2 regions of the Microaerobacter geothermalis genome follow, and region 1 is predicted to be linked to the other one. Evidence: a T-box and tRNA genes for the amino acid it is inferred to sense, from the RefSeq annotation. Region 1 holds a T-box; the other holds one or more tRNA genes.
What was found. A T-box is a leader RNA that pairs with one kind of tRNA and senses whether it is charged. The one in region 1 lies ahead of ileS (isoleucine--tRNA ligase), so its partner is inferred to be a tRNA-Ile.
Positions count from the first base shown of each region.

Region 2: it encodes a tRNA-Ile, which carries the amino acid that the T-box ahead of ileS (isoleucine--tRNA ligase) is inferred to sense. The anticodon was not compared.

Region 1 is NZ_JAKIHL010000036.1:3,265-6,677, forward strand. It holds gene L1765_RS12330 (YlmH family RNA-binding protein) at 1-425, shown strand, start outside; gene L1765_RS12335 (DivIVA domain-containing protein) at 544-1,032, shown strand; T-box leader at 1,092-1,335, shown strand; gene ileS (isoleucine--tRNA ligase) at 1,416-3,413, shown strand, end outside.
Region 2 is NZ_JAKIHL010000019.1:40,557-43,969, forward strand. It holds gene L1765_RS08780 (2'-5' RNA ligase family protein) at 1-475, opposite strand, end outside; gene L1765_RS08785 (phosphatidylglycerophosphatase A family protein) at 621-1,187, shown strand; tRNA gene L1765_RS08790 (tRNA-Met) at 1,464-1,540, shown strand; tRNA gene L1765_RS08795 (tRNA-Asp) at 1,545-1,622, shown strand; tRNA gene L1765_RS08800 (tRNA-Ile) at 1,780-1,856, shown strand; tRNA gene L1765_RS08805 (tRNA-Val) at 1,874-1,949, shown strand; gene L1765_RS08810 (DUF423 domain-containing protein) at 2,281-2,652, opposite strand; gene L1765_RS08815 (Fe(3+) ABC transporter substrate-binding protein) at 2,958-3,413, shown strand, end outside.

The DNA.
Region 1 (3,413 bases):
AAAGGGAGAAGTTTGGCGATATTCTTCTAGCAGAAAGATGTCAGGTGGTGATTGCTGCAGAAATGAAGGATTACATTACCCTTTATTTGAATCAAGTTCATCGGCAGTCTGTAACCATATCGATGATAACGAAGGATGATTTGGTTATTCCTTCAATCTCTCTCAAGGAGATATCCATTACCGTTTCTTCCTTACGGGTTGATGCGATCGCATCGGAGGTGTATCACTTGTCCCGGTCAAAAGTACTTTCCCCCATCCGTGCCGGCCATCTGAAAGTGAATTGGAAGATTATAGATAACCCAAGCGAACCAGTAAGCCAAGGGGACGTCATTTCCCTTCGAGGATTTGGCCGCTTTCATATTTTGGGCATTGAGGGTAAAACGAAAAAGGGGAAAATCAGATTACGGGTGGGCAGGGTTAACTAGTCATCAAAATCGACTATGAACCTCTGGAACAAAATCTTAATCAATGATTTTGTTCCTTTGGCAGGAAATTTCACAGCTTTTGTCGAATGTTGAGAAAGACTAAGTGGGAGGTGGCATCATGCCTTTAAAACCTTTGGATATACATAATAAGGAGTTTACAAAAAGTTTCAGAGGATACAATGAAGATGAGGTTAACGAATTTCTAGATCAAATTATAAAAGATTTTGAAGCCTTGATTCGGGAAAACAAAGAACTGGAAAACACGGTTCATCAATTGGAAGAACGTTTGAGCCATTTTACGAAAATTGAAGATACTTTAGGAAAGTCTATTGTTGTAGCCCAAGAGGCAGCCGAGGAATTGAAAAACAATGCCCGTAAGGAAGCCCAACTGATTTTGAAAGAAGCGGAAAAAAATGCAGACCGTATCATTAATGAGGCATTAACCAAAGCAAGAAAGATTGCGATTGAAATGGAAGAGTTAAAGAAAAGGGCTTCTATCTATCGTACCCGTTTTCGAACTCTTTTGGAGGCACAATTGGAAATGCTGGGCAACGATGAATGGGATAAGATTGCTGAATTTGATGAAAATGAGGAAGCTGTCTCTTGACGTGTCGATGAGAATTAAGTATACTGCACGTTAATAGAAAATATTTGTTTGTTACATATTGAAATGCGATGACCAGAACAGATTCATCAGATACGAATCTACAGCGAGTTGGGGTTGGTGGGAGCCAATGATTGCGGCTGATGAATGATCATCTGTGAAGCAGCTTCCCTGAAATTTTACCGGATTAGGGGAAGACGGTTCATTCCCGTTAAGAATGTCAAGTGGATGAAATGTTGTTCCAATAGAATGATTTTGTTTTTCATCCATAAGGGTGGTACCGCGGGTTATCTTCTCGTCCCTTTGGGATGGGAAGTTTTTTATTTTCACCATATACAAACGCTCTTCATATGTTTGCGGAATACGTTAAAGGAGTTGAGAGAGATATGGATTATGGGAAAACATTAAATTTGCCTAAAACCGACTTTTCCATGAGGGGCAATTTGCCGAAAATGGAACCATCTATGCAGGAATGGTGGGATGAAATCGATATTTATAAAAAAGTGCAGGAGAGAACAAAGGGAAGACCCAAGTTCATTCTTCACGATGGGCCTCCCTATGCCAATGGGGATATTCATATCGGTCATGCATTAAATAAGGTATTAAAAGATATGATTGTCCGTTTTAAATCCATGTCAGGTTATGATGCCCCATATGTCCCTGGATGGGATACCCATGGCCTTCCCATTGAACATGCCATTATCAAAAATAAAAAGATAGACCGGCATAAAGTGGGAATCAATGAATTTAGAGAGATGTGTAAAGAATACGCTCTTTCCTATGTGGAAAAACAAAAAGGGCAATTTAAACGCTTGGGTGTTCGGGGAGATTGGGAAAATCCCTATCTCACCTTGAAGCCTGAGTATGAAGCAAGGCAAATCAAAGTATTCGGGGAAATGGCCAAGAAAGGTTATATTTATAAAGGGTTAAAATCCGTTTACTGGTCTCCTTCCTCTGAGACCGCTTTAGCTGAAGCAGAAATTGAATACAAAGATAAGCGTTCTCCTTCCATCTATGTCAAATTTCCTGTGAAGGATGGAAAAGGACTATTGGATGAGAAAACATCGGTAGTGATTTGGACCACGACTCCATGGACTATCCCGGCCAATGTGGCTATTGCCCTTCACCCTGAATTGGAATATTCGGTTGTCCGTGTCGGAGATGATAAGATGGTGGTGGCTTCAGGTCTTTTGGAACAAGTGGCGAAAGAAGTAGGCTGGGAGACCTATGAAATCGTAAACACCTTTAAAGGATCTGAACTGGAGTATGCTGTTTGCCGTCATCCTTTCTATGATCGGGATTCCCTTGTGATTTTAGGGGATCACGTTACTTTGGATGCCGGTACAGGATGTGTTCATACCGCTCCTGGGCATGGGGAAGAAGACTTTTATCTGGGACAAAAATATCATTTAGAGATTTTGTGTCCAGTAGATGACAAGGGCCGTTTTACGGAAGGGGCACCCGGTTTTGAAGGTTTGTTTTATGATGATGCCAACAAGCCGATCACACAAAAATTGGATGAAGCAGGAGCTTTATTGAAGCTTTCCTTTATCACCCACCAATATCCCCATGATTGGAGAAGCAAGCAGCCGGTTATTTTCCGGGCTACGGAGCAATGGTTTGCTTCTATCGATGGATTTAGGGAGGAATTGTTAAAGGCCATTAAGGAAGTAAAATGGACCCCCTCATGGGGAGAACAGCGCCTTCATAATATGGTGGCTGACCGGAATGACTGGTGTATTTCCAGACAACGGGTATGGGGAGTCCCAATTCCTATCTTTTATTGTGAAGCTTGTCAGGAAGCGATTGTGAATGATGAAACGATTAATCGGATTGCGGAAATTTTTAGACAGGAAGGTTCATCCGCCTGGTATGCCATGGACGTTTCCGAATTAATTCCCGAGGGGCTTTCTTGTCCTGCCTGCGGCAATACTTCTTTCAGGAAAGAAACCGACACCATGGATGTATGGTTTGATTCCGGTTCCAGTCATGAAGCTGTTCTTCAGGAAAGGGAAGAATTGCAGTGGCCTGCTGACTTATATTTGGAAGGTTCTGACCAATACAGAGGATGGTTTAACTCGTCCCTTTCCACAGCGGTTGCCACCAGGGGTCAAGCCCCATACAAAGGGATTTTAAGCCACGGCTTTACCTTGGACGGAGAGGGTAGAAAGATGTCCAAATCCTTGGGTAACGTGATCGTTCCACAGGTGATCATGGACAAATTGGGTGCAGACATCCTTCGCTTATGGGTGGCTTCTGTTGATTACCAATCTGATGTAAGAATCTCAGATAATATCTTGAATCAGATTGCTGAGGTGTACCGGAAGATCAGAAATACTTTCCGATTCCTTCTGGGCAACTTGAATGATTTTAATCCAACGAAA
Region 2 (3,413 bases), on a different contig from region 1:
TCTCATTTTCTAACTGATAGACCAAATGAATTCTGTCCACATAAGTTTCCAGGTTGAATTTGTTCATTCGTAATCTGCCATATACATCGAGAAGTTCAGAGGTTGACATGTCTTGACCAATGGTTAGATGAGGAATAAAACGATATGAAGTTGGTATGGGAATTTTTATTTCGTTTCTAAGAGATTGATGAAGCTTAATGATCTCAGTCTCTTCTTTTATTGCAAAATAAATGACTGGATTTGTAGGGTGAAAGGTGCTGACCTTATGAAACTGAAGTATAAATGGCTTTGTATTTTCTGTTATTTTTTTTATTGATGGGGTTAATTCCTTTATTTGAGGGTCATCCGCCTCAAAAGCCTCAATTAATGTTAGATGAGGGGGAATTAATGCATAATGGCTGTCATATCTTTTGCGATATGAGTTGGCCGTATCTTGTACGTTCTTATTAGGGAAAATCACAATTCCGTATTTCAAACCAATCCCTCCAATACGATTCTTAGCTAAATTTTAGCAAATCTCATACCATTTGCATACTGCCGAAAGTTTATCATTCAGACACATTTTACGATAAATATGATATGATGTTAGTATACCGTAAATGGCGAGGGGGACTCAAATCATGATGAGACAAGTTCACAGCAAAGAAGTAAAAGAAGCTTGTTTAAAGCGTTTAAAAGATAGAGGGGTTACCGTTGAAGATATTGCCGAAGTGGTATATCTGATGCAGGCACCATACAACGTAGATCTAAAGATGGAATCCTGCGTAGAAAGTGTTGAAGCGGTTTTGGAAAAGAGAGAATTGCAGCATGCCATTCTTGTTGGAGTAGAATTGGATGTCCTTGCTGAAAAGGGGATGTTATCTGAACCACTTCAGTCTTTAGTAGAAAGTGATGAGGGATTATTTGGCTGTGATGAAACGTTAGCACTGGGTTCCGTATTTGGCTATGGAAGTATTGCGGTAACCACGTTCGGTCACCTTGATAAACAAAAGATTGGAGTTATTAAACGTCTCGATACGAAGAGTGGAAAAGGAGTTCATACTTTTTTAGATGATTTGGTCGCCAGTATTGCAGCCTCAGCATCCAGTCGCTTAGCCCATCGTCTTAGGGATGAACAGGAACAGGAATTGGAACAGAGAAAGCAACGGATAGAAATGGTTGATGAAAAAAACAAGAACGTAGGATAGTCTAAGTATTCATTAATCCGATGGCTAATCGCCACTATGACTTCTACTTCTAAGGTGGGAGATAAGTGGTGATTAGCCTCTAGTTAATTTTAACTTGTGCCGTAGAACGATTGAGGTATAATCATGAGAAAAAAGCTATGTATCATTCACGAGTGAATTTTTGACGAATAAAATAATTGGAATCAGAAACTTGCGATTAGGGGGTTGATTTCTTTCGTGAAATGGTGTATATTTAGTCTTGTCGCTGAAAAAAACATTTATTTCAGCATGTAATGACGCGGGGTGGAGCAGTCCGGTAGCTCGTCGGGCTCATAACCCGAAGGTCGCAGGTTCAAATCCTGCCCCCGCAACCAAAGTGGAGCTGTGGTGTAGTTGGCCTAACATGCCTGCCTGTCACGCAGGAGATCGCGGGTTCGAATCCCGTCAGCTCCGCCATATATGAAATTCTTCGTAGCCCTTTAATCAAAGGGATTCGAAACCAGCCTCGTAAGAGGCGTAGGGGGCGTCGAAGTCGGGAACGAAGTGAGCGTATCCCGTCAGCTCCGCCATATATGAAATTCTTCAACTTTTAACACTGTTTTGTATGTTCTGTGGGCCTTTAGCTCAGTTGGTCAGAGCGGTCGGCTCATAACCGATTGGTCACAGGTTCGAGTCCTGTAGGGCCCACCATTTCTATTAATAGATGTGACTCGGTAGCTCAGCCGGGAGAGCACCATCTTGACAGGGTGGGGGTCGCTGGTTCGAACCCAGTCCGAGTCACCATACATAAGAGATTGAAACCCTTGATAATCAAGGGTTTTTTGTTACGTTTATGTGAGAATGTGTTGACCCTCTTTCACTGCCAATTATTAGGGTATCATCTCTTACCTCAAATTTCAGTTCGCTTCCTTATTTTATCGAAATCGCTTCTCATAAGGCTTCGGCAGCCAAATTACCAAACTGTTACCCCATTTTTTGCACTCGCATTTCTCCCACTCCTCCATTTGTTTATAAATGGATAATTTTAGTGAGTAGCGGAGAACCTTCAAGGTCGACTTCCCCATGCTGGATATGCTGTTTTAACAGAAGTTAGTTTATGGGATCGTAGGAGTACTCACCCTCTGATGGCTGCTAACGCAAGCAAAATCCAGCCAAGTAAAAAGGCTACTCCCCCGAAGGGAGTAATTGCTCCTAGGACCTTAATCCCGCTTATACTTAAAGCATACAAACTTCCTGAAAATAAAAGAATTCCGATTTGAAACAACCATCCTGACCAATTCATGAGTGATATGGCCCCCAATCTGTCAGATAAAATGGCAATAAAGATCAGGGCAATCGCATGAATCATTTGATATTGAACGCCTGTTTGATAAATAGCCAGCAAATCGGGAGAAATTTTCCCTTTCAGGCCATGGGCTCCAAAAGCTCCTAATGCCACAGACAAAAACATATTTAAGCTGCCGAGAATGACGAATAGCTTTAACATCAGCGTCTCCTAACCTTTAGAAAATTTTTCATTGTTACAATGATACAAATACTATACCCTTTTCCAAATTCGTACACAAGTGATTCCTCATCTGACAGTATCGATCCTTATTTGGAAAAATCGCCTAGTCCTACAATTTATCAATCTAAGTTTTCCAACTTTTTTTCTGCAGATGAAGGGTAAAAGTGACAAATCACTAACACTCTTAGCTGTAAAGCAAAAAAGTTTCTTTACATGATAATGATTATCATTATAATTAGTAGTTGAGAACAATCTCTTATTGTAACGTAAGGGGGATACATATCATGAAAAAACAATTTCTCTTCTTGGGAGCCATCTTTTTAGTAGCATTGTTGGTTTTGGCGGGATGCTCCGGCACAGAAGGTGTGCAAACCACTGAATCGTCTTCTCAAGCTAACAAATCTACTAGCAACAATGAACAAGCGGAAGATAAAGGTGTAGTTAATCTGTATACTAGCAGACACTACGATACCGATGCGGAACTTTATAAAATTTTTACAGAGCAAACTGGTATCAAAGTTAATGTAGTTCAAGGAAAAGGCGATGAGTTGATGGAGCGCCTTGACCGTGAAGGAGCAAACACTGAAGCTGACGTATTTATGACGGCGGATGCAGGTAATTTGTATCGTCTGAAAGAAAGAGGATTATTGCAAGCTGTAGAGAGCAAAACATTGGCTGAAAATATACCAGAACAATTGCGTGATGTGGATAATCAGTGGTTTGGCTTAACCAAAAGAGCA